DNA from 3 places in the Cronobacter muytjensii ATCC 51329 genome. Region 1 is predicted to be linked to each of the others. Evidence: predicted binding sites of a transcription regulator. Region 1 holds the regulator's gene; each other region holds the start of a gene.
What was found. Region 1 encodes CRP, which controls carbon source genes, mostly activating them, when cyclic AMP is high. Its sites were predicted from a motif close to ATGTGANNNNNNTCACAT; they were not measured.

Region 1 (9,877 bases):
GCTCCTCACAGAAGACGGTGATGTCGAACTGGCCTGGATCGGCTTTATCGAGAAGGTCTTCGATAAAGCGGTGACCAACCATGCCGTTACCGATAATAGCGAGTCTGACTTTGCTCATTTTTGCCTCGATTTCTTTTCTATTACCGCCTACCTTAACGATTCAGCACCCCCGCTTATTGATATAAATCAATTACATCTTTATATACCTCTTAAGGGGTATATCCTTGATTTTTGTGGGTTTTTATAAGTACAGGAATTGATTAGGGTTTCACGGGTGTTCGTTTTTTGAACCGATGCGGAATGAATTTTCGCCAGATAATTTTATGGCGTGAATATCTCATGCAAGGCGAGAGCGAGGTAAAACCGGGACGGAACGGGAAGCGAAACAGTGGGGAAATTAAACAGAATGTCCCCTCCCGGCCGGGAGGGGACGGATAAGGCTTAGTGCGCTGCCGCGGTTTTCGCGTGCTGGCGATGGCGGGTGACGAAGCCCAGCGCGAAGCACATTACAAACACGACGGCGTAGAGGCCGTTGGCGGTAAACAGCGCCGCCTGCGGGCCGTGATTCGCCACAATCGGGCCGGTCACGATAAAGGTCAGCATGGTGCCGACGGTACCGCAGGTCAGGATGAAGTTAACCAGCTTCGGCGAGGAGACTTTGGTCTGCTGAGAGCCGAGCGTAATGATGGTGGTGTAAATAGCGCTGGAGAAGAAACCGAGCGCCAGAATAAACCACGCCATATGCTCCGGCTTGCTGGTAATAAAGAAGTACATCAGCACCGTGGCGAGACCTGCCAGCACGGTCAGAATGCGCTGCAAATCAAAGAAGCGCAGAACGAAGCTGAAGACCCACATGCCGACCATATAAGACATCCAGAAGTTGCTCACCAGCGTACCGGCATCATTCAGGTTCATGCCAAGACCTTTGGTAGCGTATTCCGGCACCCAGCCGATAAAGCCCAGCTGGCCCAGAATGTAGCAGAGCGCGGCGATGGAGAGGAACAGCACGCCCACGCCCCATTTCTCTTTTGCGACCGGCTGGTTTTCCTGTGGGGCATGTTTGCCAAGCACCGGGAAATCACAGCCGAAAGTCAGAATGAAAATCGCGACATAGACCAGGCCAATGCAGGCGTAAACCCAGTACCACTCAATGCTGCGCGCCAGCAGAAACGCGGCGACCATCGGGAAAATCATCCCGGCCATACTGAAGAAGGAGTCAGTAAACAGCAGGCGAGAGCCGCGCTGGCGTCCTTCGTACATATGCGTAATCAGGAACGTCCCGATCGACATCGTGATCCCACTCACCAGGCCGAGCACGAACATCGCAGCGGAGAAAAGCGTCAGGCTCTGGCTGAACATCAGCGCCACTACGGCGAGCACCATCAACACAAAACCAAAGCGCAGCTGGGTTTTCAGCGGCACGATTTCCATCAGCCAGGCGTTTAAAAAGATAGAGATAAGGATCCCGGCATTCAGGAAAGTAAAGGTGTTACTCATGCTGGATACGGGCAGATGAAAATACTCTGCGATATTGCCCATCACCATCCCGGTGACGATCACCAACGCGCCGGTAAGGGCGTAGGAAAAAAAGCTGATCCATGTGAGCTTAATACGATTGCTGTTAGTCATGACTGGCCTGTGAATAGAAGTGTAAAGCGCGTTGACGGCGCCGAGAACGTGGGCATTCTAGGGTGTAATGTGATCCAATAAAACAAACATTGATCACATGCTGTGTAAAACGACATTGTTTATATGATGCCCGTCACAGAATTGTACGCATCAGATCCGATGAGCGCGTTTTCGCTGCGCGCTGGTACGTAAAACCAGGTAAATCTCTGGCACGTCATGCATTCGCTATTTAGAATCGACCCACTCGCTTTTTTCTGCTTCGGAAGGAATTCGTCATGCTCAAATCCACTCTGGCGGCTGTTGCGGCTGTATTTGCTCTCTCTGCCCTTTCTCCTGCTGCACTGGCGGCAAAAGGCGACCCGCACGTGCTGCTTACCACCTCCGCGGGGAATATTGAGCTGGAACTGAACAGCCAGAAAGCGCCGGCAAGCGTGAAGAACTTTGTTGATTACGTTAACAGCGGTTTTTACAACAACACCATTTTCCACCGCGTGATCCCAGGCTTTATGGTGCAGGGCGGCGGCTTCACGGCGGATATGCAGCAAAAACCGACCAATGCGCCAGTGAAAAACGAGGCGGATAATGGTCTGCCAAACGCGCGCGGCACCATCGCTATGGCGCGCACCGCCGATAAAGACAGCGCCACCAGCCAGTTCTTTATCAATGTCGCTGACAACGCCTTCCTGAACCACGGTCAGCGCGACTTCGGCTACGCTGTTTTCGGTAAAGTGGTCAAAGGCATGGATGTGGCGGATAAAATCGCCCAGGTGCAGACCCACGACGTTGGCCCGTACCAGAATGTGCCGTCCAAACCGGTTGTGATCCTCTCTGCGAAAGTCCTGCCGTAACCCTCATCCTGACGTGGGCTTCACGGCCCGCGTCGTCTCTCCTCCCGGCAAACCCGCCCATTGCTGCTTATACTTGTGGCACATGGGGTTACGTTCAGGGAGGCAAAATGGCCAGAAAACTCACCGACAGACAAAAGTCCCGGCTCTGGGACGCGCAAAAAAATCATAACTTTCAGGCCAGCAACCGGCTGGAAGGCATCGAGGTGCCTCTGGTGACCTTAACCCGCGAAGAAGCGCTGGCGCGCATTGAAGAGCTGAGGGGGCACTATGAGCGATAAATTCGGCGACGGGCGCGACCCTTATTTCTGGTCCGGCAGCGATGTACTGCGCAACCGGCTGAACATCCATGCTGCGCAGGATCTCCAGCACGCCGAGCGCGAGCTGACTTCCCTGCGCGCGGCGACGCTGGAACTCGGCCCGGTTCAGCGCGGGCTACCGCACCTGTGCGCTATCCACCGTCAGCTTTTTCAGGATATCTACGAATGGGCGGGCGAACTGCGTGAAGTGGATATTTACCAGGGCGACACGCGTTTTGCCCATTTTGAATATCTGGAAAAAGAGGGCAACGCGCTGATGCAGGCGCTGGAAGACGAGGATTATCTCGTCGGCCTGGAGCATGACGAATTTGTCGCTCGTCTTGCGCATTACTACTGTGAAATTAACGTGCTGCATCCGTTCCGCATCGGCACCGGGCGCGCGCAGCGCGTATTTTTCGAACAACTGGCGCTGCATGCGGGGTATACCCTCGACTGGCGGGATATTGATGTCGATGCGTGGCGCGCCGCCAACCAGGCGGGCGCGATGGGCGACCTGGCGCCGCTTGAGAAAATCTTTGCAAGCGTAGTGAGCGAAGCGCGGGAAAGCGAGTAAACTGGCGCGGTTCTTTTTTTCGGAGCCGCCATGTTACTGCTTATCGACAATTACGATTCTTTCACCTGGAACCTGTTTCAGTATTTCAGCGAGCTGGGCGCAGAGGTGATGGTCAGGCGCAACGATGAGCTGACGCCTGACGATATCGACGCGCTCGCGCCCGCGCGTATCGTGATTTCCCCCGGCCCCTGCACGCCGAATGAGGCGGGTATTTCGCTTGAGGTTATCCGCCGCTATGCCGGTCGTCTGCCTGTTCTCGGCGTCTGCCTCGGACACCAGGCCATCGGTCAGGCTTTCGGCGCGGCGGTCGTGCGCGCGCAGAATGTCATGCACGGCAAGACCTCGGTTATCCAGCACAACAATACGGGCGTTTTCGCCGGGCTCAATAACCCGCTAACCGTGACCCGCTACCACTCGCTGATTATCGACCGCGCCACGCTGCCCGCCGAGTTTGAGATAACGGCCTGGACGGACGAGGGCGAGATTATGGGGATTCGCCATCGTCAACTGCCGCTGGAAGGCGTGCAGTTCCACCCGGAAAGCATCCTGAGCGAGCAGGGCCACCAGTTGCTTGCGAACTTTCTTTCTCGCTGAATTTTTATTGCCTTTTATTGATTTTTTATTCATATTTTATGCTTATCTTTTCATGTGCGATGGCACATTTACTGGATGGGCATGAAATGGCAACTGAAAAAACAGCAATTACGCGCGCCACCTTTGATGAAGTGATCCTGCCGATTTATGCACCTGCTGAGTTTATTCCGGTGAAAGGCAAGGGCAGCCGTGTCTGGGATCAGCAGGGCAAGGAGTATGTCGATTTCGCGGGCGGCATCGCGGTGACGGCGCTCGGCCATTGCCACCCGCGGCTGGTGGAGGCGCTGAAAGCGCAGGGCGAAATGCTCTGGCACACCAGTAACGTTTTCACTAACGAACCCGCGCTGCGCCTGGGGCAAAAACTGGTAGACGCCACGTTCGCCGAACGCGTCGTGTTTATGAACTCCGGCACCGAAGCCAACGAAACCGCGTTTAAGCTGGCCCGTCACTATGCCATCACCCGCCACAGCCCATACAAAACCAAAATCATCGCGTTTTATAACGCGTTTCATGGTCGTTCGCTGTTTACCGTTTCCGTGGGCGGCCAGGCGAAATACTCCGACGGTTTCGGCCCGAAACCAGCAGATATTATTCACGTGCCGTTCAACGATCTCGACGCGGTAAAAGCGGTGATGGATGACCACACCTGCGCGGTCGTGGTCGAGCCGGTACAGGGCGAGGGCGGCGTAACGGCCGCGACGCCGGAATTCCTGCGTGGCCTGCGCGAGCTGTGCGACGCCCATCAGGCATTGCTGGTGTTTGATGAAGTGCAGTGCGGCATGGGCCGCAGCGGCAAGCTGTTTGCTTATATGCACTATGGCGTGACGCCGGACATTCTTACCAGCGCCAAAGCGCTCGGCGGCGGTTTCCCGGTGAGCGCGATGCTGACGACGCATGAGGTTGCCTCGGCATTTCACGTTGGCTCCCACGGCTCCACGTATGGCGGTAATCCGCTGGCCTGCGCGGTCGCGGGCGAGGCGTTTGATATCATCAATACCCCGGACGTACTGGACGGCGTGGCGCGCAAGCGCGAACAGTTTGTGCAGCATCTTAAGCAAACCGGCGAGCAGTACGGCCTGTTCAGCGACATTCGCGGCATGGGTTTGCTGATTGGCGCCGAGCTGGCACCGGCGTTCCACGGTCGCGCGCGTGACCTGCTTTATGCGGCGGCCGCCGAGGGCGTGATGGTGCTTAATGCCGGCCCGGACGTGATGCGTTTCGCGCCGTCGCTGCTGGTGGAGCGCGCCGATATCGACGAAGGCATGGCCCGTTTTGCACGCGCGGTCGCACGCGTGGTGAACAGCTGATCAGCGTGACGGGCTAAGGCGCCGCCTGAGCCAGATCCCGTGGTGGGGCCGTTGACGCCACGCCACGGACGAAATAGTGTGCATAGTGCGCAGATGATCGAGAATGCGCAGCAGGTGATGTTCCATCACGCTGAGCGGCCCTTCCGGCAATACCTCTTCGCCCTCCAGCACCGCCTCGTTTTGCGTCTCGCCCGGCGTGTCATGTTCCAGCCGCTGCTGACAGCGTTGCAGCGCGATTTCACAGGCCTGTAAGTAGCGCGCCGCGGTTTCCGGCGTCAGCGTGGATTGCTCGCGCGCCAGCGTCGTTATCGCGTTGATGTGCTCGACGATAAACTGGCTGTGTGTTACCCACAGGCGCATATCCTCCAGATACCGGCTGTTAAAGCCCGGCTCCTGCATCGCCTGATTGAGCGAGTTGTAGAGCGCGTTATGCGCCTGGTTGACGCGCATGCGCTGCCACGCGAGCGGCGCGGGCTGTGGATCGTCGCTCAGGATCAGGCGCAGCGCCTCTTGATCGGCTTCCAGCGCGTCGTGCGCGTTCTGGCGCAGCAGGCCGCTTTGCCACTGCGGCCAGAGCCAGACCATACCGCCAAAAGCGATGAGACAACCTGTCAGGGTGTCAATCAGACGCGCCACAATGTACTGCTCGCCGTTCAGCGTCAGCAATTGAAGCGAATAGACCGCCGTCACGGTGAAGCCAATCATCGCCCAGCCGTAGTTGCGGCGGATAATGAGATAGCTGATTAAGGTCACCACCAGCATGCCGAGCAGCGTATAGCCCTGCGGCACATTCAGATGCAGCGTAATGCCCGCGATAATCAGCCCGGCCAGCGTGCCGCCCGCACGGTGCAAAATGCGCACCCGCGTCGCGCCGTAGCCGTTTTGCGTGACGAACAGGACCGTCATCAGGATCCAGTACGGCTTCGGCAACTGAAATACGCTCGCCAGCAGACCCGCCGCCGCGAGCATCACGCCAAGCCGCGCCGCGGTGCGCAGCGCGGCCGATTTGAACGACAGATAGCTTTTCAGCGCGGGCAACAGCGGCAGGCGGCGCTGGCCGTTATCCATGAGGTCGCGGGCGTAAAGCGGGCGCTGGGTACGCAGCACGCGGGCGATGCGGCTGAAATGGTATTCGCAAAACTGCCCGACCGGGTTATCAGGGTGCTGGCGGGAGATTTTTGACAGCGCCTCGATCTGTTTGTCCATCGTAAAGCGGTGAGAATAGCGGTGATAGAGGATATCGTCGGAGAGCGTGCGCAGGCGCGCGGCCACGGTTTGCGCCGTCCAGCGCAACACCGCTTCCGCATGGCTGCGCTCCACCAGCTTTTGCACTTCGCCCGGTTGATGCAGTGACACCGAGATATGCTCCTGAAGATCCAGCGCTACCTGAAAGGCGCGTAGCAGACGCTTGTAGCCGTTCTGCCGGGTCGCCGCCAGCATTTGCAACTGCTGATAACACTGGCTTATCTGATCCACGACTTTTTGCTGGTGCACCAGCAGCGGCGGCAGCGCCTGTTCCGGGTCGGTATGGCGTGTCAGCAGGCTATATTTCGCCTCGCAGTAATCAGCGAGGCTTTGATAAATCAGGCTTAACGATTCGCGAAGCGGCTGCTCACGCCACAGCCAGAACCAGAAACCATTGAACAAGCCATACCAGAGGGTGCCGAGAATATAAAGCAACATCGGTTGCCAGACTGGCATATTGCCGGCAAGGCTTAACGTGAAAATCGCCGCGATAAGCGACGCGGGCAGCAGACGCGCATGCAGCGGGCTTATCTCCGCCGTCACGCCGAGCAGCAGCGCCAGCATCAGCAAAATCAGCGGCAGCGGCACCGCCTGCAACAGCAGAAACTGTACCGCCAGGCTGCTCAGCGCGAACAGCGACGCGCCGATAATCAGGCGTTTGAAGAAGCGTTTGTGGGGGGTATCGAGACCGGCGATGTTGCAGCACGCGGGCACCAGCGAGAACAGCAGCCCCTGTTGTAAATGGCCCAGCATCAATCCCACCGCGACCGGCAGGCTTAAGGTCAGCGTTTGCCGCAAAGCGTAATTGATTTCAGGGTGATAGATAAGACGACGCCACATAGGGGAGAAGTATAGAAACAAAAACGGCGTGTTACCGAAGCGACACGCCGTTTTTTTCAGAAACCTTAGCGGGTTCCGTAAACCACGATGGTTTTCCCGTGCGCGGAAATCAGGTTTTGATCTTCGAGCATCTTCAGGATACGGCCCACGGTTTCGCGGGAGCAACCCACGATCTGACCGATTTCCTGGCGGGTAATTTTGATCTGCATACCGTCCGGATGGGTCATGGCGTCCGGCTGTTTGGCGAGATTCAGGAGCGTCTGCGCGATGCGGCCCGTCACGTCGAGGAACGCCAGGTTGCCGACTTTTTCTGAGGTCACCTGCAGACGACGCGCCATCTGTGAAGAAAGACGCATCAGAATATCCGGGTTTACCTGAATCAGCTGACGGAATTTTTTGTAAGAGATCTCAGCCACTTCACAGGCAGTTTTAGCGCGAACCCAGGCGCTGCGTTCCTGACCTTCCTCGAACAAACCCAGTTCGCCGATGAAGTCTCCCTGATTCAGGTACGAGAGGATCATCTCCTTGCCCTCTTCGTCTTTGATCAGCACTGCCACTGAGCCTTTGACGATGTAGTACAGCGTCTCCGCTTTTTCACCCTGGTGAATCAGCGTGCTCTTAGATGGATACTTATGAATGTGGCAATGAGACAAGAACCATTCAAGAGTCGGGTCTGTTTGCGGTTTGCCAAGCACCATGCGCGGTTATCCTCTGTTTTAAACTGGCTCCAAAGACAGGGCGCGTAACCCCTGTCTGGCTCTGCAATCATCATCTTCCCGCATCCAGGGAAGTTGGCTGTCCGTGGACATCGCAGCCGATAAATTGTCTCTCCTCTGCATACATGCGTAACATCAATGTATCGCCGCTGCATCCAGACTGTTTTAGCATAGCTTTTCTCAGGTGTCTCCTGTTGTCTCGTTTCAGCTTGACGCAGGTCGCCTTCCGTTGCCTCTTATGGCGGGGCCGCGTAATCTGTCAGTAAAATGAATAGCCTGGAGCGATAATCATGCATGCACGAGTGAAATGGGTGGAAGGCTTAACCTTCCTGGGCGAGTCCGCATCAGGCCACCAGATCCTGATGGATGGCAACTCTGGCGACAAAGCGCCAAGCCCGATGGAAATGGTGCTGATGGCCGCAGGCGGTTGCAGCGCTATCGACGTGGTGTCTATTCTGCAAAAAGGCCGTCACGAGGTGACTGACTGCGAAGTGAAGCTCACCTCTGAACGCCGCGAAGAGGCGCCGCGCCTGTTCACGCATATCAACCTGCATTTTGTCGTGACGGGGAAGGCTCTGAAGGATGCAGCGGTCGCGCGTGCGGTGGATCTGTCGGCGGAAAAATATTGTTCGGTGGCGTTGATGCTCGGCAAAGGCGTGAACATTACGCATTCGTATGAGGTGATAGAAGGGTAATGCGGGGGCGGGTGGCGCTGCGCTGACCCGCCCTACGATTTCTGCCTGTTACGGCGTGGCGTCACTGTATCTGCTTGCCTTCCATCAGCCGCTGCACCAGCGGCAACATAATCAGTTCCATCGCCAGCCCCATTTTGCCGCCCGGCACCACCAACGTATTGATGTGAGAAATAAACGAGCCCTGCAACATCGCGAGCAGCCAGGGGTAATCGATATTGTCCAGATTACGGAAATGAATCACCACAAAGCTCTCGTCGAGTGACGGAATGCCTTTGGCGGCGAACGGGTTTGAGGTGTCCACCGTCGGCACGCGCTGGAAGTTGATATGCGTGCGTGAAAACTGCGGCGTGATGTAGTTGATGTAATCTTCCATCGAGCGCACCACGGAATCCATCACCGCCTCGCGGGAATGCCCGCGCTCGCTGGTGTCGCGGATCATTTTCTGGATCCACTCCAGGTTGACGATAGGTACCACGCCCACCAGCAAGTCGACATGCTTCGCCACGTCATTCTGCGGCGTCACCACGCCGCCGTGCAGGCCTTCATAAAACAGCACATCTGTTGGCTCCGGCAGCGGCTGCCACGGCGTAAAAGTGCCTGGCACCTGATTCCAGGGCACGGCTTCATCGTAGGTATGCAGATATTTGCGCGACTGCCCTTTGCCGGTCAGGCCGTATTCCACAAAGGTTTGCTCCAGCAGGCCGAAATCATTCGCCTCCGGGCCGAAATAGCTGATATGGCGGCCCAAATCGCGCGCCTTACGGATTGCCATGTCCATTTCCGGGCGCGTGTAGCGGTGAAAGCTGTCGCCTTCCACTTCGGCGGCGTGAAGATTCAGCTGGGCGAAAATTTTACGAAACGCAAGGCTGGTCGTCGTGGTGCCCGCGCCGCTGGAACCCGTGACGGCGATAACCGGATGTTTGGCAGACATAGCGAGACAACTCCCTGAAGCGGCGGGGCAAGGCTCCGCCAGGCAACGTTAACCGCGAAACTGCGCGCGCGGCATGATATTGACCGTTTCGTGCAGTTCAGACCACACAAGTACGGCTTCGCCGCTTTGCAACTGACGCCGCACATCGGCGACCTTTTGCTCAAGCGAGCGTTCATGTTCACCATAATCGGTGCCTTCGCGC
Region 2 (9,877 bases), 1.3 Mb from region 1:
GCGTTAACAAAGCGGTTATGTAGCGGATTGCAAATCCGCCTAGTCCGGTTCGACTCCGGAACGCGCCTCCACTTTCTTCCCGAGCCCGGGTGGTGAAATCGGTAGACACAAGGGATTTAAAATCCCTCGGCGTTCGCGCTGTGCGGGTTCAAGTCCCGCCCCGGGCACCATGGGAAAGACAAGAATAATCAAAGCAATAAGCAGTGTCGTGCAAACCACCTTCGGGTGGTTTTTTATTTTGTATTGCCCGTCATTCCTCATTTTTCAACGCCTTAATTTCAGCGCTTACCCCGCCGGGGATAAATCGTTTATGGTCTTCTGAGACAGCAAGGAGACGACGATGGAATACCTGCTTACCGACACCCCTGACGACGCGCTTAAAGCGCAGATCAAAAAACAGGTTGGCCTGTACAACGCCAGTCATATGCCTGTGGATCTGCGTGAACTGGTCATCACCCTTAACGACGCGCAGGGGAAACTCACGGGCGGGCTGTCCGGCCGCAGCGCCTGGGGTTGTCTGCATATCGATTATCTGTGGGTGGACGAAACCCTGCGCGGGCAGGGCGTCGGTGCGACGCTTATCGCCATGGCGGAAGAAGAGGGGCGCAGGCGCGGCTGCAGGCACGTATTTGTCGACACCTTCAGCTTCCAGGCGCCCGCGTTTTATCGCAAACAGGGTTATGAGAGGTATGGCGAGGCGTCAGGCTATCTGAATCAACACACCCGCTTTTATTTTGGCAAAGCGCTGAGTGACGAATAAAAAAAGCCCCGTCTGACGGGGCTTTTTTATGGTGTGGTTAGCCTGCTTCGCGCAGTAAGCCTGCGCTAATCAGAAACTGGATGGCGATGATGGCGATGCCGCAGGCAAACACCACCGCCAGCATCGCTTTGCCGCCTGCGACCTGCCAGGCCGTCGGATGTTGTTTACGGCTCTGCCAGGCGAGCATCGCCGGCAACAGCAGCGCCAGCACGGCGAGCGCCACGCCCGCGTAGCCGAGCGCCATCACAAATCCCTGCGGGTAGAAAAGCGCAAAGGCCAGCGGCGGCGCGAACGTCATCAGCCCGCTCTGAGCACGGCCCGCCACGGTACGCCTGCGCTTAAACATATCCGCCAGATAATCAAACAGCCCGAGCGACACGCCAAGGAACGAGGTTGCTAACGCCAGGTCGGCGAACAGATGTACGGCCAGCTCCACATGCGGCGAGGCGACAACGTCGCGTACCGCCTGCAGTAGCCCGTTCAGCCCGGCATGCGTGGCGAGCAGGCCCATAAACGTCGTGGATGGAATCGCCCCAAGCGTGGCGAGCTGCCAGAAAAGATACGCCACCAGCGGGATCGCGCTGCCGGTAATAAATATCAGCCGCAGTTTACGCACGTCGCCTTTCATATAACTGACGATACTTGGCACGCTGCCGTGAAAGCCGAATGAAGTGAAAATCACCGGCAGGGCAGAGAGCGCAAGGCCCTGTTCGACCGGCAGCGTCAGCAGATTCGCCTGATGAATATGCGGCATCATCATCGCCAGCATCACGACCAGAAAGACCGTTTTGGCGGTAAATAACAGCCGGTTCACCATGTCAACGCTGTGCGTACCGATGCTGACAATCAAGCCGCCCACGGCGGTAAAAGCCAGCACGCCGGTTGCAGGAGTGATGGTCATGCCAAGCCACTGGCTGAGGCTTGAGGCCAGCAGTTCGCCCGCGCCGCTGATATACGCCGCCGTCAGTGCGTACATTAAAAACAGCATGCTGAAGCCTGCGAGCCACTGCCCCGGTTTGCCGAGATAATGCAGCGCCAGCGTGCCGAGGCCGGTTGAGGCGGGCTGATGCTGATACACCTCCACCAGCAGCAGCGCGGTGTAGCACATCAGCGCCCAGAGCATAAAGAGCAGCAGCGCGGTCACGCCAAAGCCAACGCCAGCCGCCGCGAGCGGCATCGCCAGCATCCCTGCGCCGATCGTAGTGCCGGCGACGATAAAAATACTGCCAAGAGTGCGGTTCTTCACGCGGTGTACTGTCCTGGAACGATCCTTTGAAAATTTATGCTGCGCAGGGTAAAGAATTCTGCGCAGTTCGTCAAACTGACGTTACGTGATGCGTAACTTAAAGTTTACATCGTGCGCATATGCCAGTCTGGTTCACTCTGAGCCAGAGTGGGTGAGAAAAGGGACAAAAAATAAAAGGGAAAGAATAAAGGTAAGGGAAATAAAAACGGTAATGACGGGCGTCATTACCGTGGGAATATCATGCCTGGGCGTCGAGGGTCGCGAGTTCTTTATCGATAAAATAAAGCCCTTCACCGCTTTTGCCTGCGAGGCTCAGTTTATCCAGTACGGATTTAAACAGCTTCTCTTCTTCGTGCTGTTCAGCCACATACCACTGCAGGAAATTAAAGGTCGGATAATCCTGTGTGGTCATCGCTACATGCGCCAGCGCATTTATCTGACGCGTGATCAGCTGCTCATGCTCGTAAGTTGCCTGGAACAGCGCATCGAGCGACGCATAGTCGGCATACGGCGACGGCACGGCGTTGATACGCGGGAAACTGCCGGTGTCGGTCAGGTAATTAAACAGACGCTGCATATGCGTCATCTCTTCCTGCGCGTGACGGCTTAAAAATGCCGCCGCCCCTTCAAAGCTGTGATAGCTGCACCAGGCGCTCATCTGTTGATAAAGCAGGGAAGAATAAAGTTCAAGATTCATCTGCTCATTGAGTTTTTCAATCATATCCGGCTTCAGCATATTCGCTCCAGAATAAGGGGGGGTTATCGCCGCACTATAATTTGTTATTAAACTGTTTGCAAAAGATAAAATAAAAAAGCGTGGCGTTAATAATGCAAACGGGAATTAAACGCATTTATAAATTAAATGAGAATTATTATTGCAGTCACAATAAATGAAAATAAGCGGAAGAAATAAACGCTAAATAATGGGATAAGAATGGCCGCAAAAGCGTAAAGCCTCTCTGACCCGGCGAAAAGTAAACACAGCCACCGCCTGACGCCGGTGGCTGTAAAGCGCAGTTACCAGCCGCCGACGGCGCGGTTATTGATGGTGAAGCCGCGGCACTGATATTCCAGCACGATCGATTCGGTCATGCATTGCGTGCCGGTCACGACAGAGCACGTTTTTACCGGCGCGCCATAGGCTTCGGCTACGGCGTAGCCCCAGTCCTGACACTGACGATTCGCAATCGACTGGGCGACGTAGTTATCGACTTTCGCATGTTGCAGCGGTTGTTCGCTGATGCCGAGCCTGACGGTGCCGGTAACTTTACTGCCGCCGACCACTTCCGGCGTTTTGGTAATGGTGCAGCCGCCCAGCGCGAGCAGAGCGGTAATTAAAATGACCTTGCGCATCGGTTTTCTCACAAAGTTTGCCTTATTAGCATCATGCCACGTGCCGGCGTGCGTCAATCGCCGGAAAAGCCCACGGTTCACCCCATTTCCCGCGCTTTTACCCATCAATAACGTAAGGTGATTTTAAATAATTACTTAACTTTATTGTTTCACTGCTTAAGTTTTAGGTAACCAGGCCGACAACTACGATACGGTAAGTCTTCATCTGTGACATACAGAAGTACAGGGAAGACAGGGACAGATACCGTCATGATTCGCTCAGGGACGGCTTCTTAACACCGGGAATTTACTATGAATTTTATTCGTAACGTTAAAATCCGCGCGATGGTCGTATGGGTCTTACTCTTATCAACCATCGCCTGGGTGGGGGTCTCCGGAGCGACGCTCTGGTTTCTACATCACCTGGAAGATAGTCTTAAACTGACGCCTGAGCAGGCAGGCTGGGTCGACACCACTCAATTAATATTAAGCCTCTCGGTCGTGGGCAGTATCGCCCTTACCGTGCTGATGGAGCGTTATCTTTATTTCTGTCTGGTACGCCCCGTGGAGATAATTCGTGGGCACCTGAACGTACTGGCGGACGGCAATCTGGAAGTGAAGCTGCAGGACCTTGGCAGCAACTGCGTGGGGCTGATGGTGCCTTATATTCAGCGCATGCAGGATAACTGGGAAAAAACCGTCAGCGCTATTCGCGCGAGCGCAGACAGTATCCGCAGCCATGCGGGAGAGGTCACCGGTGTTAATAACGAACTCTCCACGCGCTCCGAAGAGCAGGCGGCCGCGCTGGAGCAAACCAGCTCCAGCATGCAGCAGCTCAGCAGCACGGTAAAACTCAACGCGGAAAACGCGAGCCATGCCAGCACGCTCGCCGGCAACGCCACGCGCACGGCGCAGGCGGGGGGCGCCTCCGTGAAAGAGGTGATGGAAACCATGTCGCGGATCTCCAGCAGCTCCAGCAAGATCGTCGATATCACCACGGTTATCAACAGTATTGCATTCCAGACTAACATCCTTGCGCTTAACGCGGCAGTGGAGGCGGCACGCGCGGGCGAGCAGGGCCGTGGCTTTGCGGTGGTAGCGGGCGAAGTGCGCAATCTCGCGAGCCGCAGCGCTCAGGCCGCGAAAGAGATTGAAACGCTGCTTAACGAGTCCGTCGCTAATATCCAGACTGGCTCCGGTCAGGTGAAAAAGGCGGGCGAAGCGATGGATCAGATCCTGGTCGCGGTGCGCCAGGTCAACGACATCATGGGCGAAATCGCCAGCGCCTCCGGAGAGCAGAGTGACGGCATCAGTCAGGTTGGCGTGGCGGTTAAAGAGATGGATGCTGTCACGCAACAGAACGTGCAACTGGTGCAGCAGTCCGTGCTGGCATCAAACGATCTGGAGCGTCAGGCCGGACATCTTACCGAGGTGGTAGGGCTGTTCCGCCTGCGCGGTCAGACTGAACGCGTTAAAGCTGCTGTATCCGCACCGCTGGTGCGGCCTGCGCTGGTCAGCGCGGCTGAGCCGAAAAGCGTCGCTGCCAGCGAAAACTGGGAAACCTTCTGAGCCGGGCTGTGTGATAGAAAACTGTGAACCTCACGCTATTTTTTAAAACAATCTTTCATTTAATTTGAAAGTGCGTTTGGTGGATAGTATGGTGAGTTCACAGTTTGCTATTCATAGCCTTTTCAGGAGACAACCCAATGAAAATTGCACTGATGATGGAAAACAGTCAGGCGGCCAAAAACGCAATCATCTATAAAGAGCTGAAAGCGGTGGCGGATGAGAAAGCGTTCCCGGTGTACAACGTCGGCATGAGCGATGAGAACGATCATCACCTGACCTACATCCACCTCGGGATCATGGCGAGCATCCTGCTGAATTCCAGAGCGGTGGATTTCGTGGTCACCGGCTGCGGCACCGGTCAGGGCGCGCTGATGTCCCTGAATATTCATCCGGGCGTGGTGTGCGGTTACTGCATCGATCCGGCGGATGCCTTCCTGTTCGCGCAGATCAACAACGGCAACGCGCTGGCGCTGCCGTTTGCGAAAGGCTTCGGCTGGGGCGCTGAACTCAACGTGCGCTTCATCTTTGAAAAAGCCTTTACCGGGCGCAAAGGCGAAGGCTACCCGCCGGAGCGTAAAGAGCCGCAGGTGCGTAATGCGGGCATTCTCAACCAGGTGAAAGCGGCCGTGGTGAAAGACAACTATCTCGACACCCTGCGCGCCATCGACCCTGAACTGGTGAAAACCGCTGTCTCCGGCGAGCGTTTCCAGCAGTGTTTCTTCGATAACTGCCAGGATAAAGAGATTGAAGATTTCGTGCGCGGCCTCCTTGGCTAATCACGCCTGATAAAAAGGCCAGCCCGTGGGCTGGCTTTTTTTATGCCTGTTTGCCGGAAACGCTGCTGCCGGCATGCGTGGCGAGCCTCAGCGTATCGATCATGCCGGCGAGGCTTATCAGCGCAATCATCACAAACGCCAGCCGGAAGCTCACGCCCGGAATATCCGCTGTAAAAAAGGCCCCGCTTATCATCTCGCCAAGCCGGATGCCGATGGCGCCGAGCGTGACCCCAAGACCGACGGCGAGCTGTGTTGCCGTGCTGAACAGCGTATTGGCGTAGCTCATTTCCCCTGCGGGCACATCGGCAAACGCCAGCGTGCTGATGCCGGTAAACTGAATCGAACGAAACACCCCGCCCAGAAACAGGATCAGCAGAATAAGCCATACCGGCGTTTGTGGCGTCAGTAGCGCACAGGCGAGCAGCGCCAGCACGTTCAGCAGGCCGTTAATCAGCAGCAGATTTTTGAAGCCAAGCCAGCGGATAAGCGGCGTGGTGGCGGGCTTGATCGTCAGATTACCGGCGAATACTGCCAGCACCAGCAGCCCGGAGTGAAACGCGTCCATCCCGAAACCCACCTGAAACAGCAGCGGCAGTAAAAAGGGAACGGCGCTTATCGAGGCGCGAAACAGCGAGCCGCCATACATCGTCACCCGAAACGTCGGTACGGCCAGCGCATTGAGGCGAATCATCGGGAACGGCGCGCGGCGAAAATGACGCAGCGCGAAAACCAGCGCGCCGGTTCCCGCGAGCAGCAGGGCGACGGCAAGCCCGGTGCTGGTGTCGCGCGCGGCCAGCATCTCCATAGCGCTTACCAGCGCCACCATTGCCAGCGCAGTGGCGATAAATCCCGGCGTGTCGAACGGGCGGCGCTCGTCATCGTGGTTATCCGGGATAATACGCCAGGCGAGCGCCATCGCCAGCAGCCCGGCGGGCAGGTTAATAAAGAAGATCCAGCGCCAGCTGGCGTAGCTGGTGATAAACCCGCCGAGCGGCGGCCCGATAATCGGCGCTACCAGCGCAGGCCAGGTGAGCGTGGCGATAGCGGTAATAAGCTGATGTTTTGGCGTCACGCGCAGCACCGCGAGCCGCCCGACCGGCACCATCAGAGCGCCGCCCGCGCCCTGTAATATTCGCATCAGCACGAACGTCTCCAGCGAATCCGCGAGACCGCACAGCACCGACGCGCCGGTAAAAATGCCGAGCGCCAGGGTAAACACTTTGCGCGCGCCGAAACGATCGGCAATCCAGCCGCTGGCCGGGATCAGCACCGCCAGCGTGAGCAGATACGCGCTGATGCCGATATTGAGCGCGACGGCCTCAACGCCGAACGTCTGCGCCATCGTCGGCAGGGCGGTGGCGATCACCGTTCCATCGAGGAATTCCATAAAAAAGGCGCCAGCCACCAGCAGCGCGGCGGGAGAGATGCCCCCGGTACCTGCCTTCGCCATATTCTGACCCATGCCCGCTCCCTAAACTATTTTTATAAATTTTAACCAAAAAGCATAATCGTTAAGCGCCGGAATTATCAGCATTTTATTAACATAACGCCCATTCTCATTAACTAAATGGCGTGATTTTAATCACAAAATGGTTGATTTTTGTGATGCAGGTCATATTATTGGGCTGCGGCAACCCGCTAACCAGAATGAACAAATTCGGAGCCTTTATGAAACTGCGCAAGATCCTCAAAAGCATGTTTGAAAACTACTGCAAAACTTTTAAAGACGTTCCGCCAGCCGGGATGTTCTGATAAAAAAACCTGCCGCCGGGCAGGTTTTTTTATGCCTGACGCTCACGTTATACTCGCGGCTGTCTCAATCGCAAACCCCTGTTTTTTGCCTTCTGAAATCACGGTTCATTTTATGCGTCTCTGGCGTCACGTTCGCATTCGCCGGGCTTTGCCGTTACTATGTGCGGCTTCAAGCTAAGGAGAACGTAATGTCACAGCCCCTCACCGCCGAAGATGAACTGGTTTCCGACGTGGTCGCCTGCCAGTTGGTTATCAAACAGATCCTCGACGTCATCGACGTTATCGCGCCGGTGGAAGTGCGCGAAAAAATGGCCAGCCAGCTGAAAAGCATCGATTTTGCAGGCCATCCTTCCGCCGATCCGGTGACGCTGCGCGCCATTCAAAAAGCGGTGGCGCTCATTGAACTGCGCTTTACCCCGCAGAGCGACGCGCACTAAGAAAAGCGGCCCCTTCCGGGGGCCGTTGTCAGTGAAAGAAACCCATCCAGGCGCTGGTCAGCAGCCAGAGCGCCATCACCTGTTGAAAACGCACCAGCGCTTTCTCACTGCGAAACACACGATGAACGCCGCATCCAAGCCATGCCCAGGCGGCAAGACAGGCCAGCGAAATCACCAGAAAGCCCAGCGCCTGAAACGCGAGCGTGAAAAACGCGCGGCCCTCATGCGGCGCAAATACCGTCACCACCGCCATCGCCATCATCCAGGTTTTCGGGTTGATCAGCTGTAATGCGGCCGCCGCCTGCGCGCTGAACGGACGCGACGCGTCGCCTGCAAGCGTCACGGCGGGCGCCCGGAACAGTTGCCAGCTCATCCAGGTGAGCCACAGCGCGCCTGTGAGCGCCATCAGTCGCGCCAGCCACGGCGCGTGACGCAGCGCCTCGCCAGGGCCGACGCCGCACAGCAGTACAATTGCGCTTGAGGCGAAACAGGCGCCCGCCACGGCGGGCAGCGTCGCCCGCGCGCCGTAGCGCTGGCTGTTGGTGAAGATAAGAATGTTCGTCGGCCCCGGCGTAATCGAGGCGACAAAAGCGAAGCATAAAAACGGCAGCTGTTGTGAAAGCAGGCTCATAAGATCTCCCGGTTATCTGAGCCGCTATCTTCGGGGGATCAGCGCGCCGGGTCTGGAAGATTCGTGCAGAGTTTGCGGTAGTGGGCTGGCGAGAGCCGGTAGGCGCGCTGGAACCAGCGGCCCAGATGGCTCTGATCGGAAAAACCGAGCGCGGCCGCGACGTCGGCGGGCATCATACCGCGCGCAAGCAGCGTTCTGGCGCGGGCGAGACGCAGTTGAACCAGCCAGGCGTGCGGCGCCATGCCGAAGGCGTGCTTGAAACTGCGCGAGAGCGTGAAGCGGTCGGTATTGAGCGCCTGCGCCAGCTCCGCCAGCCCGATATTGTCACCGATGTGCGCAAACAGATAATCACGGGCGCGCTGGGCCATGCGCGCGTCGCGGATCTCACCGGGCAGCCGCTTGCGCCACTGACAGTGGTGCGTCAGCTGATTAAGCAAATTATCCATCACGCCCTGTTGCACAATACGCATCTCATCCTGATGCAGCGTGTTGAAGGTGGTGGCGATGGTGTGCGTGAGAACCGGATCGCGGGCAATCGTGTGGGCGAAGCGCAGCTCGTAACTGTCCGGCAGCGTGGCGTAAAGCCCGCCGAGCGTGTCGCGCAGCCAGCGCGCATCCAGATAAAAGGTGAGATAGGTAAAACCGCCCGCGAGCGGCGCGTCGCCGTCGTGGGTCTCGCCGGGCTCCAGCAGAAAGGCGGCGCCGGGCGTGCTGTAATGCCGCTCCCGGCGGCAGTGAAACTGCTGGGTGCCGGAGAGCGTCACGCCTGCCAGATAGCTGTCGTGCCAGTGCGGATCGTAGGCGTGGCCTTCGAAGTGCGCGCGGATGGTTTCGATGCCGGTGTCAGCGTGCTGTCGTAGTTCAATCCAGTCTTTTGCCATAGCGTCTCCTGCGAAAGGAAACTCTAGCATAACGAATCGTTAACAACAGTCTGGAAGATTTGTGCAGGCGGCCCGCAGGCCGCCCTGTTAAAGAAATACGATCAGAAGAAAAGCGTCACCAGCAGGTAGCTGGCGGCGCAGGCGCAGCTGACGCCAATCAGACCGGGCAGAATAAAGCTGTGGTTTAAGATGAATTTGCCAATGCGGGTTGTACCGGAGCGATCAAAGCCAATGCACGCCAGGTCGCTCGGGTAAGTCGGCAGCACGAAGTAACCGTAAGAGGCCGGGAAAAACGCTACCAGCATTTTCGGCTCCACGCCGAGCATCAGCCCCATCGGCGCGACGGCGGTCAGCGCCGCGGCCTGGCTGTTTACCAGCTTGGAGACCAGAAACAGCACCAGCGCGTAGGTCCACGGGTGGCTCTTCACCACGCCTTCCAGCGCCATTTTCAGTTCCGCGAGATGCGCCTGAAAAAATGTATCGCTCATCCATG
Region 3 (9,877 bases), 260 kb from region 1:
CGTTTAATTTCACTTTTGCTGACCCAGATAATCTCATCATCATCGTCGTCGTTTTCGTTATCGGGCACTTCATCGAGCCAGTCATCGGGCTGCTTTGTCATCTCAGGCTCCTCAAAAAAAGAGGCTAATACTACCAGTTAAGGCGCGCACTGCGAAATGGTTCTCTGTTAGACTCACAAAATGTGGCTTTGAAGTTTCACCTTACATTATGGCACTCGCGATGAAAGTAATCACACAAGTTGAAGCGCAGCGCAAAGCGCTGGAACAGGCGGTTTCTCAGGCGCTGGAGCTGGCGTCCGGCAAGTCGGACGGCGCGGAAGTGGCGGTCAGCAAAACGACCGGCATCAGCGTCAGCACCCGCTACGGTGAGGTGGAGAATGTGGAGTTCAACAGCGACGGCGCGCTTGGCATCACGGTTTATCATCAGAACCGTAAAGGCAGCGCCTCGTCGACCGATTTAAGCCCGGACGCTATCGCCCGCACCGTACAGGCGGCGCTGGATATCGCCCGTTATACCTCGCCGGACCCGTGCGCGGGCGTGGCGGAAAAAGATCTGCTGGCCTTTGACGCGCCGGATCTCGACCTCTTCCACCCGGCCGAAATCGAGCCGGAACAGGCTATCGAATACGCCGCGCGCGCCGAACAGGCGTCCTTAAAGGCGGATAAACGCATCGCCAACACCGAAGGCGGCAGCTTTAACAGCCATTACGGCATCAAAGTCTTTGGCAACAGTCATGGCATGCTGCAAAGCTACAGCTCGACGCGCCATTCGCTTTCAAGCTGTGTTATCGCCGAAGAGAACGGCGATATGGAACGCGACTACGCCTACACCATTGGCCGCGCGCTGAAAGACCTGGAATCGCCGGAGTGGGTCGGTGAAGAGTGCGCCCGCCGCACCCTGTCGCGCCTTTCGCCGCGCAAACTGCCAACCATGAAAGCGCCCGTGATTTTTGGCCGCGAAGTGGCGACCGGGCTGTTTGGCCATCTGGTCGGGGCTATCAGCGGCGGCGCGGTCTATCGCAAATCCACGTTCCTGCTCGACGCGCTCGGCAAGCAGATCCTGCCGGACTGGCTCACTATTGAAGAGCATCCGCACCTGCGTAAAGGGCTCGCCTCTACGCCGTTTGACAGCGAAGGCGTGGCGACGTCGCGTCGCGACATCATTAAAGACGGCGTGCTGCAGCAGTGGCTGCTCACTAACTACTCCGCGCGCAAGCTGGGCCTGAAAAGCACCGGGCATGCGGGCGGCATCCATAACTGGCGCATCAAAGGGCGCGGCCTGAGCTTTGAGCAACTGCTGAAAGAGATGGGCACCGGTCTTGTCGTGACCGAACTGATGGGCCAGGGCGTCAGCGGCATCACCGGCGATTATTCGCGCGGCGCGGCGGGCTTCTGGGTGGAGAACGGCGAAATCCAGTATCCGGTGAGCGAAATCACTATCGCCGGCAATCTTAAAGAGATGTGGCGCAATATGGTTACCATTGGTGACGATATTGAAACACGCAGCAATATTCAGTGTGGTTCAGTATTACTGCCGGAGATGAAAATCGCCGGTGAGTAAGGCAAGGGCGCCCGGCGAGGCGCCTTTTTTTCGTCATAACAATAAAAAGGTGAGTCAATGCGTAAGCAAGCGTTAGCGATGTTAGCGGTCTCCTCTCTGTTGTTCACCAGCGCCGTGGCGTGGGCGGATCTGGAAGACAACATGGACACCCTGAATGAAAACCTGAAAGTCGTACAGAAAACCAGCGACGCGGCGGAGATGAAAACCGCGCTGACGAAAATGCGCGAGGCGGCGCTGGATGCCAAAAAAGAAACCCCGCCGAAGCTCGAAGATAAACCGGCGGACAGCCCGGAAATGAAAGATTTCCGTCACGGTCTCGACACGCTGGTGGGCCAGATTGACGGCGCGCTGAAGCTTGTCGATGAAGGCAAAATCAAAGAGGCGCAGGCCAGCGCCGAAGCATTCAAAACCACCCGCAACACCTACCACAAAAAGTTCCGCTAAGCCCTTTCTGCGCGGCGGTGTTCCGCCGCGCTCCCGACGTCTCAACGGCCATAAGCAACGCTTATTCACTGCTGTTTTTCGCGCGCGACGTCGCAAGCCCGATATTTTCTTTTCCTTTCTCCCGGCGTGACCGCCAGTGATATTCATCACATTTATTTAGTGGTTTATATCTATTCACAGCTTTTATGTGGAACAGATCACTGCCGCCGTTCTCCTTTCCACTTCGAAGTGGAAAACAACTCGCTACAAACCTTTAACACCCGCCGTTACTGTGACTTCAGCGCAATCAACCAGGTATGCAGAGTGAATAACGGAGCGGTAATGAACAACGCCGGATGTCAACACGCGGAAGAGACCGCGACGCTTGCCGGGCGGATGCTGGATGAAGTTTACGCGCTCCTTGAGCGCCACCAGATAATGCCCAACGCCGTGCAGCGGCAGATGCTCAACTCGCACGTGCGGGCCATGGCGCACCGCTCGGTAACGGGCGAACCGCTGCCGGAGGTCGAGGAGAGTCTTTTTGAGGAGATCTCGCCCGACGCGATGGCGCTGGCGCGGGAAGTCGTGGCGCAGTTCGGCAATTTGCCTGACGAAGAGGCCTGGCTTTTGTCGGTGCACTTCGAGGTAGCGAAAGAAAATCTTTAACCTTCAGGAGCGAACCATGGAACAGATTACGGTAGTGATTGGCGATCGTCTGGGCAAAGGCCAGAAGGTGGCGGCGGGTGTGGAAAAAGCGGGCGGGCGCGCCGTTGTGGTGCCTGGCGTGGCGGCAGACATGAAGCTTGGCGACGTGATGAAAACCGAAGGCGCGACGTTCGGCATTTCGTTTTGCGGCAGCGGCGGCGCAGGTGCCATCACCGCCCAGACCAAACATGGCTACAAAGCGAAATATGGCATGCGTTCCGTGGAAGAGGGCGTCACTGCGATTAATGAAGGCTGCAACGTGCTGGGCTTTGGCTTTATGGACAAAGAAGAGCTGGGCGAGCGGCTGGTGGACGCCTGGAAAAAGAAATATGGCGCATAACGCATGAAAGAACAGTTCACCACCACGGTGAGGGTAAAAGGCAAAGGCGAGGCCAAAGCGCGCGCGTTTGCCGATGCCCTGAATCAGGTTCAGGCGGCGGTGATGAAAGCCTCGCCGCATATCTTACTGCGCATTGAGCCACAGGAGGTGCAGGTTGTTCATGCGCGGGAAACGGTGCGCAAAGAAGCGTTTCTGTTTTTCTTTTTGCGCCGGGAAAGACGGGCTTTCAGCGTGGAGCTGGACGTTACCGTCAACGTGACCGCCATCAATCTCGACAAGGTGGATTTCGTCACGCAACACAGCTGATTGTTACTATAAGGGCAGACGAATGTTCCTGATAATATTAATAAAATCGCTCATCATCGGCGGCCTGGTCGGCGTTGGCGTGGGCGCCGGGGCCGCACGCATGTTTCATGCGCCCACCACGCAGGGGATGGGCGCCTTTCGTACATTAGGCGAGTTAAACTCCTGCGAAGGCGATCCGGCCTCGCACTTCTCCTTTGGGTTAGGGTTCTTCTTTAACGCCTGGGCCTCGTCCGTCGCGGCGGGCTCGTTCACGCAGGATGTCGACCACCGCATTATCCCCAACTGGGGCGCGGCGGCGCTGATGGTGAAAAACCGCAACCTCGGCGAAACCCTGCACAATCCGAAAAAAATGGCTATCGCCTGCGGACTTATCGGCATGGCGGTCGTCACCTTCCTCAACACCACGGCCTCCGCCGTGCCGGAAGCCTTACAGGTCACCGCCGTCAAAGTACTGGTGCCTGCCGCCAACCTGCTGGTGAATACCGTCATGCCGGTGATTTTCTGGCTGGCCGCTATCGACGCCGGTAAAAAATCGGGCTTCTGGGCCACCGTTTTCGGCGGCGCGGCGCAGTTGATTATGGGCAACGCCGTACCGGGCCTGGTGCTCGGCATTCTTATCGGCAAAGGCATCGAAGAGAGCGGCTGGAACCGCGTCACTAAAGTGATGATGGTCGCCATCGTGTTGCTGTTCGTGCTGAGCGCCTTCTTCCGCGGCTTCGATATGAAAATGATCGAATCTTTCCATCTGACCGTGCCGGACTGGCTCAGTCTTATCCACAACTCCCTGAGCGGCAAATAAGGAGCGCGTGATGGAAGAGAATAAAGGTTTCTGGTACGCCGACTGGTCATTCCCGATCTTCGTCGGCCTGCTCTCCTCCGGCGTGTTCGCCGGGACGCACATGTATTACCTCTACGGCATCGGCGCGTTTAACGAAGTGGCGTTCGTGGCGATGCTCAAAGCCGGGATCGATACAGGAGTTTACGGCGCAGTGGCGGCGTTCGGCGCGAGTTTTCTCTTTGCGCGCATTATCGAAGGTTCGCTGGTGGGGATCCTGGATATCGGCGGCGCCATCCAGACCGGCGTGGGGCTTGGCGTCCCGGCGCTGCTGCTGGGCGCGGGGGTTGTCTTTCCGGTGGCGAACTTCGCCGCCTCGCTGGTGACCGGGCTGCTGATAGGTCTCGCTATCGGCTACGTCATCATTCTGGCGCGCAAATTCACCATCAACCAGAGCGACTCCACCTACGGGGCGGACGTGATGATGGGCGCGGGCAACGCCTCCGGACGCTTCCTCGGGCCGCTGATTATCCTGAGCGCGATGGCGGCCTCGATTCCTGTCGGCATCGGCTCGCTCGTCGGCGCGCTGCTGTTCTACCTCTGGCAGAAGCCCATCACCGGCGGCGCTATTCTCGGCGCGATGATCCTGGGCTCGCTGTTCCCGGTGGCGATCGGTTAACCGCGCGGGCGCTACGGCGCCCGCCCTTAAGGAGTGCCTATGTTTGATCTGATCCTGCGTCAGGCGCGGCTGGTGGATGACACGCTGGCGGATATCGCCATGAAAGACGGCGTCATCGCGGCGCTCGGCGAGGTGTCCGGCGCGGCGCGCGAAACGCGCGACCTCAACGGCGAGCATTACGTCAGCCCAGGCTGGATAGACCTGCACGTTCACTGCTACCCGAAATCGCCGATTTATCACGACGAGCCGGACGCGGTCGGCATCGCGACGGGCGTCACCACGGTTGTGGATGCGGGCAGTACCGGCGCGAACGATATCGACGATTTTTACGCGCTGACGCGCGGCGTCGTGACCGACGTGCTGGCGCTGCTCAATATTTCGAAGGTCGGGCTTATCGCCCAGAACGAGCTGGCGGATATGGCGAATATCGATGCCGCCGCCGCGCGTGACGCGATTGCCCGCCACCCCGGCTTTATTGTCGGCCTGAAGGCGCGCATGAGCAGCAGCGTGATCGGCGATAACGGTATCGCGCCGCTTGAGCGCGCCAAAGCCATTCAGCAGGAGAACGGCAATCTGCCGCTGATGGTGCATATCGGCAACGGCCCGCCGCCGCTCGATGACATTGCCGCGCGGCTGTGCGACGGCGACATCATCACCCACTGTTATAACGGCAAGCCGAACCGCATTCTGACGCCGCAGGGCGCGCTTCGCGCCAGCATCAGTGACGCGCTGCGGCGCGGCGTGCGGCTGGACGTAGGCCACGGCAGCGCCAGCTTTAGCTTTGACGTGGCGCGTCTGGCTATCGCGCAGGGCATTGTGCCGCACACTATCAGCTCGGACATTTACTGCCGCAACCGCATCAACGGCCCGGTGAAAAGCCTTGCCCATGTGATGTCGAAGTTTCTCGCCATCGGCCTGTCGCTGCCGCAGGTGATTGACTGCGTGACGCTGCATGCCGCGCAGGCGCTACGCCTTGAACATAAAGGCCGTCTGACGCCAGGCGCGGACGCCGATCTGACTATTTTCGACCTGCGCCGCCAGCCGGTGCGGTTTACCGACGCCGACGACCATAACCTGCATGGCGAGCGGCGACTGGTGCCGCTTGCCGCCGTGCGCGCGGGCGTCTGGCACATGACCGAACAAGGGAGCGCGGAAAATGCCTTCAGTGTATGAAAAATATGATTTAAAACAGGTGATTAACGCTTCAGGACGCATGACGGTATTAGGCGTCTCCACGCCGCGCCAGGCCGTGGTCGAAGCCATGTCCGAAGGGCTTAATCACTATTTCGAGATGAAAGATCTGGTGAATAAAACCGGCGCTTACATCGCAAGGCTGCTGGAGGTGGAGGCGGCGACGATCGTCTCCTGCGCGTCGGCGGGGCTTGCCCAGTCGGTGGCGGCGGTGCTGGTAAAAGAGAGCGACTGGCTGCTGGAAAATCTGCATACCACGGCGATTGAGCAAAACGAAATCGTGCTGCCGAAAGGCCACAACGTGAATTACGGCGCGCCGGTCGGCACGATGGTGGCGCTGGGCGGCGGAAAGCTGGTCGAGGCGGGCTACGCCAATGAATGCTCGGCGCAACAGCTGGCTGCCGCGATCACGCCGCGCACGGCGGCGATCCTGTATGTGAAATCCCACCACTGCGTGCAGAAAAGCATGCTGAGCGTGGCGCAGGCCGCCGGGGTGGCGCGCGCGCATGGGCTGCCGCTTATTGTCGATGCCGCCGCGGAAGAAGATTTGCAGTGCTACTACCGCGCCGGCGCCGATCTGGTGATTTACAGCGGCGCGAAAGCCATCGAAGGGCCGGGCAGCGGGCTGGTCATCGGTAAAACCCGGCATGTCGAATGGGTGAAACGTCAGGCGAACGGCATCGGGCGCGCGATGAAAGTCGGTAAAGAGGGCATTCTCGGCCTGACCTGCGCCATTGAACACTACCTCAGCGCGCCAAAAGAGAGCGGGGCGGAGATGGTCGCTAAGATGACGCCGTTTATCGAACAGCTCAACACGCTTAACGGCGTGACGGCGCGTGTGGTGTGGGACAGCGCCGGACGCGACATCGCCCGCAGCGAAATCAAATTCGACGAAGCCGTGACCGGCGTACCGACCGGCGAACTGGTTAACGCGCTCCGGCAGGGCGAATACGCTATCTATTTTCGCGGCTACAAGGCCAACGAAGGCATCATCGAAGCCGACGTGCGCAGCGTCAGCGCCGCGCAACTGGATATTGTTTTCCGCCGTATCCGCGACGAGCTGAATCAGGAGGCTGACGCATGAAACTGACACCGAATTTTTACCGGGACCGCGTCTGCCTGAACGTGCTGGCGGGTTCCAAAGAAAACGCCAGCGCGGTGTATGAAGCCGCCGAAGGGCATGTGCTGGTGGGCGTGCTCTCTAAAAACTACCCGGACGTGGCGAGCGCCGTCGCCGACATGCGCGACTACGCGGCACGCATTGATAACGCGCTGTCGGTAGGGCTTGGCGCAGGCGATCCGAACCAGTCGGCGATGGTCAGCGCCATCGCGCGCGAGTTACAGCCGCAGCATGTGAATCAGGTGTTTACCGGCGTGGGCGCGAGCCGCGCGCTGCTGGGGCAAAACGAGACCGTCGTCAACGGGCTGGTGTCGCCGACCGGCACGCCAGGACAGGTGAAAATCTCCACCGGCCCGTTGAGCAGCGCCGCGCCCGGCGGCATCGTGCCGGTAGAAACCGCTATCGCCCTGCTGAAGGATATGGGCGGCAGCTCGATTAAATATTTCCCCATGGGCGGGCTCGCCTGCCGCGAGGAGTATCAGGCGGTGGCGCAGGCGTGCGCGCGTCACGACTTCTGGCTGGAGCCGACCGGCGGCATCGATCTGGATAACTTTACGGAGATCCTGCGCATTGCGCTGGAGGCGGGGGTGAGCAAAGTGATCCCGCATATTTACAGTTCGATAATCGACAGCGCCAGCGGCGACACGCGCCCGCAGGATGTGCGACGTCTGCTGGCGATGACGCGCGAGCAGGTAGGCTAAGCCGTTTTACGTCAGGGCTGGAGAATATATTTATCACCGTGATAAATATAAGCCCTGCCTGATGCCATTCGCGGGCGCGATGGCGCGCCCGTTTAACGAGAGGAAACCGGTGTGCGATTCCCGAGTCAACGTCTGTCCCGGCTGTTTGATCTGCTGCAAAACGAAGCGCTGCCGCAGGATGAGCTGGCGCGCCGGTTAAACGTCACCACGCGCACCGTGCGCGCCGACATCAGCGCGCTCAATGCGTTACTGCGCCAGCACGGCGTCCAGCTGGTGCTTAATCGCGGCAGCGGCTATCAGCTCAACGTGGACGACCCGGGGCGTTATCAGGCATTGCAGGCGAGCCGTCCGAAGGCGCTGCGCATTCCGCGTACCGCGCCGGAGCGCGTTAATTACCTGGCGGTGCGCTTTCTGACGGCCGCGTTTTCCCTGAAGCTTGAGGATCTTGCCGACGAGTGGTTTGTAAGCCGCGCCACGCTGCAAAGCGATATGGCCGAAGTGCGCGAGCTGTTCACCCGCTATAACCTGACGCTGGAGACCCGCCCGCGCCACGGCATGAAGCTTTTTGGCAGCGAGATGGCGCTGCGCGCCTGCCTGACTGACCTGCTCTGGCAACTTGCCCAACAGGACAGCGCCAACCCGCTGATTACCGAAGAGGCGCTGAACGCCGGCGTGCAGGAGCGCCTCGGCGGCGGGCTGCCGGCGATTTTCGCACGCGCGCGACTGCGCTTTACCGACGAGGGCGAGCAGTTTATTCAGCTTTACTGCGCCGTGGCGGTGCGGCGCATCAGCGAGGGCTACCCGCTGCCTGAATTCGTCGCCGACGATGTGGACGACAATGTGCGCGAGGCGGCGCGCGATATTGCGGCTCTGCTGCAGGCGCTGTGCGGCAAACCGCTATCGGACGCCGAAGAAAACTGGCTGCGGGTACATATCGCCGCGCGTCAGGTGCAGGAGCTGGAGCCCAGCGCCATCAGCGCCGATGATGCCGAAGCGCTGGCGAGCTACATCCTGCGCTATATCAACACGCATTATAACTACAACCTGCTGACCGATGAGCAACTGCGCGCCGACCTGCTGACCCATATCCGCACCATGATCACCCGCGTGCGCTACCAGATAAATATTCCTAACCCGCTGCTCGGCAATATAAAACAGCACTATCCGATGGCCTGGGATATGACGCTCGCGGCGGTCTCCGGCTGGGGCAAATATACGCCCTATACCATCAGCGAAAACGAGGTGGGGTTTCTGGTGCTGCATATCGGCGTCGGGCTGGAGCGCCACTATAACGTGGGCTATCAGCGCAATCCGCGCGTGCTGCTGGTCTGCGACACGGGGAACTCCACGGTGCGTATGATCCAGTCGATGTTGCTGCGCAGATATCCGCAGCTGGAGGTGAGTGAAATCGCCACGCTGCGCGACTACGAACAGCGCGCCGCCATCGCCGAGGATTTTGTGATTTCCACCGCGCGGGTGGCGGAAAAAGATAAGCCGGTGGTGGTAATGTCGCCGTTTCCCACCGATTTCCAGCTTGAGCAGATAGGTAAGCTGGTGCTGGTGGATCGGACCCGGCCCTGGATGCTGGAGAAATATTTCGACGCCCGGCATTTTCGCGTGGTGGACGGGCCGCTGACCCAGCAGGAGCTCTTTACGCAGCTGTGCGCAGAGCTGGAGCAGGAGGGCTATGTCGGTGCCGATTTCCTGCCTTCGGTGGTGGAGCGCGAGGCTATCGTCAGTACGCTGCTTGGCGACGGGATAGCCCTGCCGCACTCCCTGGGGCTGATGGCGTGCAAAACCGTGGTTTATACCGTGCTGGCGCCGCAGGGGATAGCGTGGGGCGAAGAAACCGCGCATGTGATTTTTCTGCTCGCCATCAGCAAGCGCGAATATGAAGAGGCGATGACGATTTACGATCTGTTCGTGACGTTTTTGCGGGAACGCGCGGCAGAACGGCTGCAAACGTGTCGCGATTTCGCCAGTTTCCACGAGGTGGCGATGGCGTGTCTGAGCCGGTTTTAGTCGCTCTCCTGCGGGGGGAGCCGCTGCGATCAGCGCAGCCGGTGGACAACCTGA

Region 2: a site for CRP is predicted at 7,284-7,301, ahead of azuC (stress response protein AzuC). Genes of this name have one in related genera too.
Region 3: a site for CRP is predicted at 2,140-2,157, ahead of AFK63_RS01505 (glycine dehydrogenase). Genes of this name have one in related genera too.

The regions. Positions count from the first base shown of each region.
Region 1 is NZ_CP012268.1:44,501-54,377, forward strand. It holds gene nirB (nitrite reductase large subunit NirB) at 1-118, opposite strand, end outside; gene tsgA (MFS transporter TsgA) at 442-1,629, opposite strand; gene ppiA (peptidylprolyl isomerase A) at 1,905-2,477, shown strand; gene AFK63_RS19935 (YhfG family protein) at 2,585-2,755, shown strand; gene AFK63_RS00230 (putative adenosine monophosphate-protein transferase Fic) at 2,745-3,347, shown strand; gene pabA (aminodeoxychorismate synthase component 2) at 3,378-3,941, shown strand; gene argD (bifunctional acetylornithine/succinyldiaminopimelate transaminase) at 4,028-5,248, shown strand; gene AFK63_RS00245 (YccS/YhfK family putative transporter) at 5,249-7,333, opposite strand; gene crp (cAMP-activated global transcriptional regulator CRP) at 7,399-8,031, opposite strand; gene AFK63_RS00255 (OsmC family protein) at 8,340-8,744, shown strand; gene AFK63_RS00260 (phosphoribulokinase) at 8,806-9,675, opposite strand; gene AFK63_RS00265 (YheU family protein) at 9,724-9,877, opposite strand, start outside.
Region 2 is NZ_CP012268.1:1,305,882-1,315,758, forward strand. It holds tRNA gene AFK63_RS06030 (tRNA-Cys) at 1-71, shown strand, start outside; tRNA gene AFK63_RS06035 (tRNA-Leu) at 84-170, shown strand; gene AFK63_RS06040 (GNAT family N-acetyltransferase) at 341-760, shown strand; gene tyrP (tyrosine transporter TyrP) at 798-2,006, opposite strand; gene ftnA (non-heme ferritin) at 2,245-2,742, opposite strand; gene yecR (YecR family lipoprotein) at 3,024-3,371, opposite strand; gene AFK63_RS06060 (methyl-accepting chemotaxis protein) at 3,651-4,907, shown strand; gene AFK63_RS06065 (RpiB/LacA/LacB family sugar-phosphate isomerase) at 5,045-5,683, shown strand; gene AFK63_RS06070 (MFS transporter) at 5,724-7,145, opposite strand; gene azuC (stress response protein AzuC) at 7,352-7,435, shown strand; gene AFK63_RS06075 (DUF2766 family protein) at 7,624-7,872, shown strand; gene AFK63_RS06080 (LysE family translocator) at 7,901-8,503, opposite strand; gene AFK63_RS06085 (AraC family transcriptional regulator) at 8,542-9,384, opposite strand; gene AFK63_RS06090 (anaerobic C4-dicarboxylate transporter) at 9,486-9,877, opposite strand, start outside.
Region 3 is NZ_CP012268.1:302,972-312,848, forward strand. It holds gene yjgA (ribosome biogenesis factor YjgA) at 1-101, opposite strand, end outside; gene pmbA (metalloprotease PmbA) at 209-1,561, shown strand; gene cybC (cytochrome b562) at 1,619-2,005, shown strand; gene AFK63_RS01505 (glycine dehydrogenase) at 2,309-2,650, shown strand; gene AFK63_RS01510 (SFCGS family glycine-rich protein) at 2,667-3,029, shown strand; gene AFK63_RS01515 (DUF4312 family protein) at 3,033-3,335, shown strand; gene AFK63_RS01520 (DUF4311 domain-containing protein) at 3,358-4,134, shown strand; gene AFK63_RS01525 (DUF4310 family protein) at 4,145-4,789, shown strand; gene AFK63_RS01530 (amidohydrolase/deacetylase family metallohydrolase) at 4,829-5,962, shown strand; gene AFK63_RS01535 (DgaE family pyridoxal phosphate-dependent ammonia lyase) at 5,946-7,064, shown strand; gene dagF (2-dehydro-3-deoxy-phosphogluconate aldolase) at 7,061-7,801, shown strand; gene AFK63_RS01545 (BglG family transcription antiterminator) at 7,913-9,823, shown strand; gene nrdG (anaerobic ribonucleoside-triphosphate reductase-activating protein) at 9,853-9,877, opposite strand, start outside.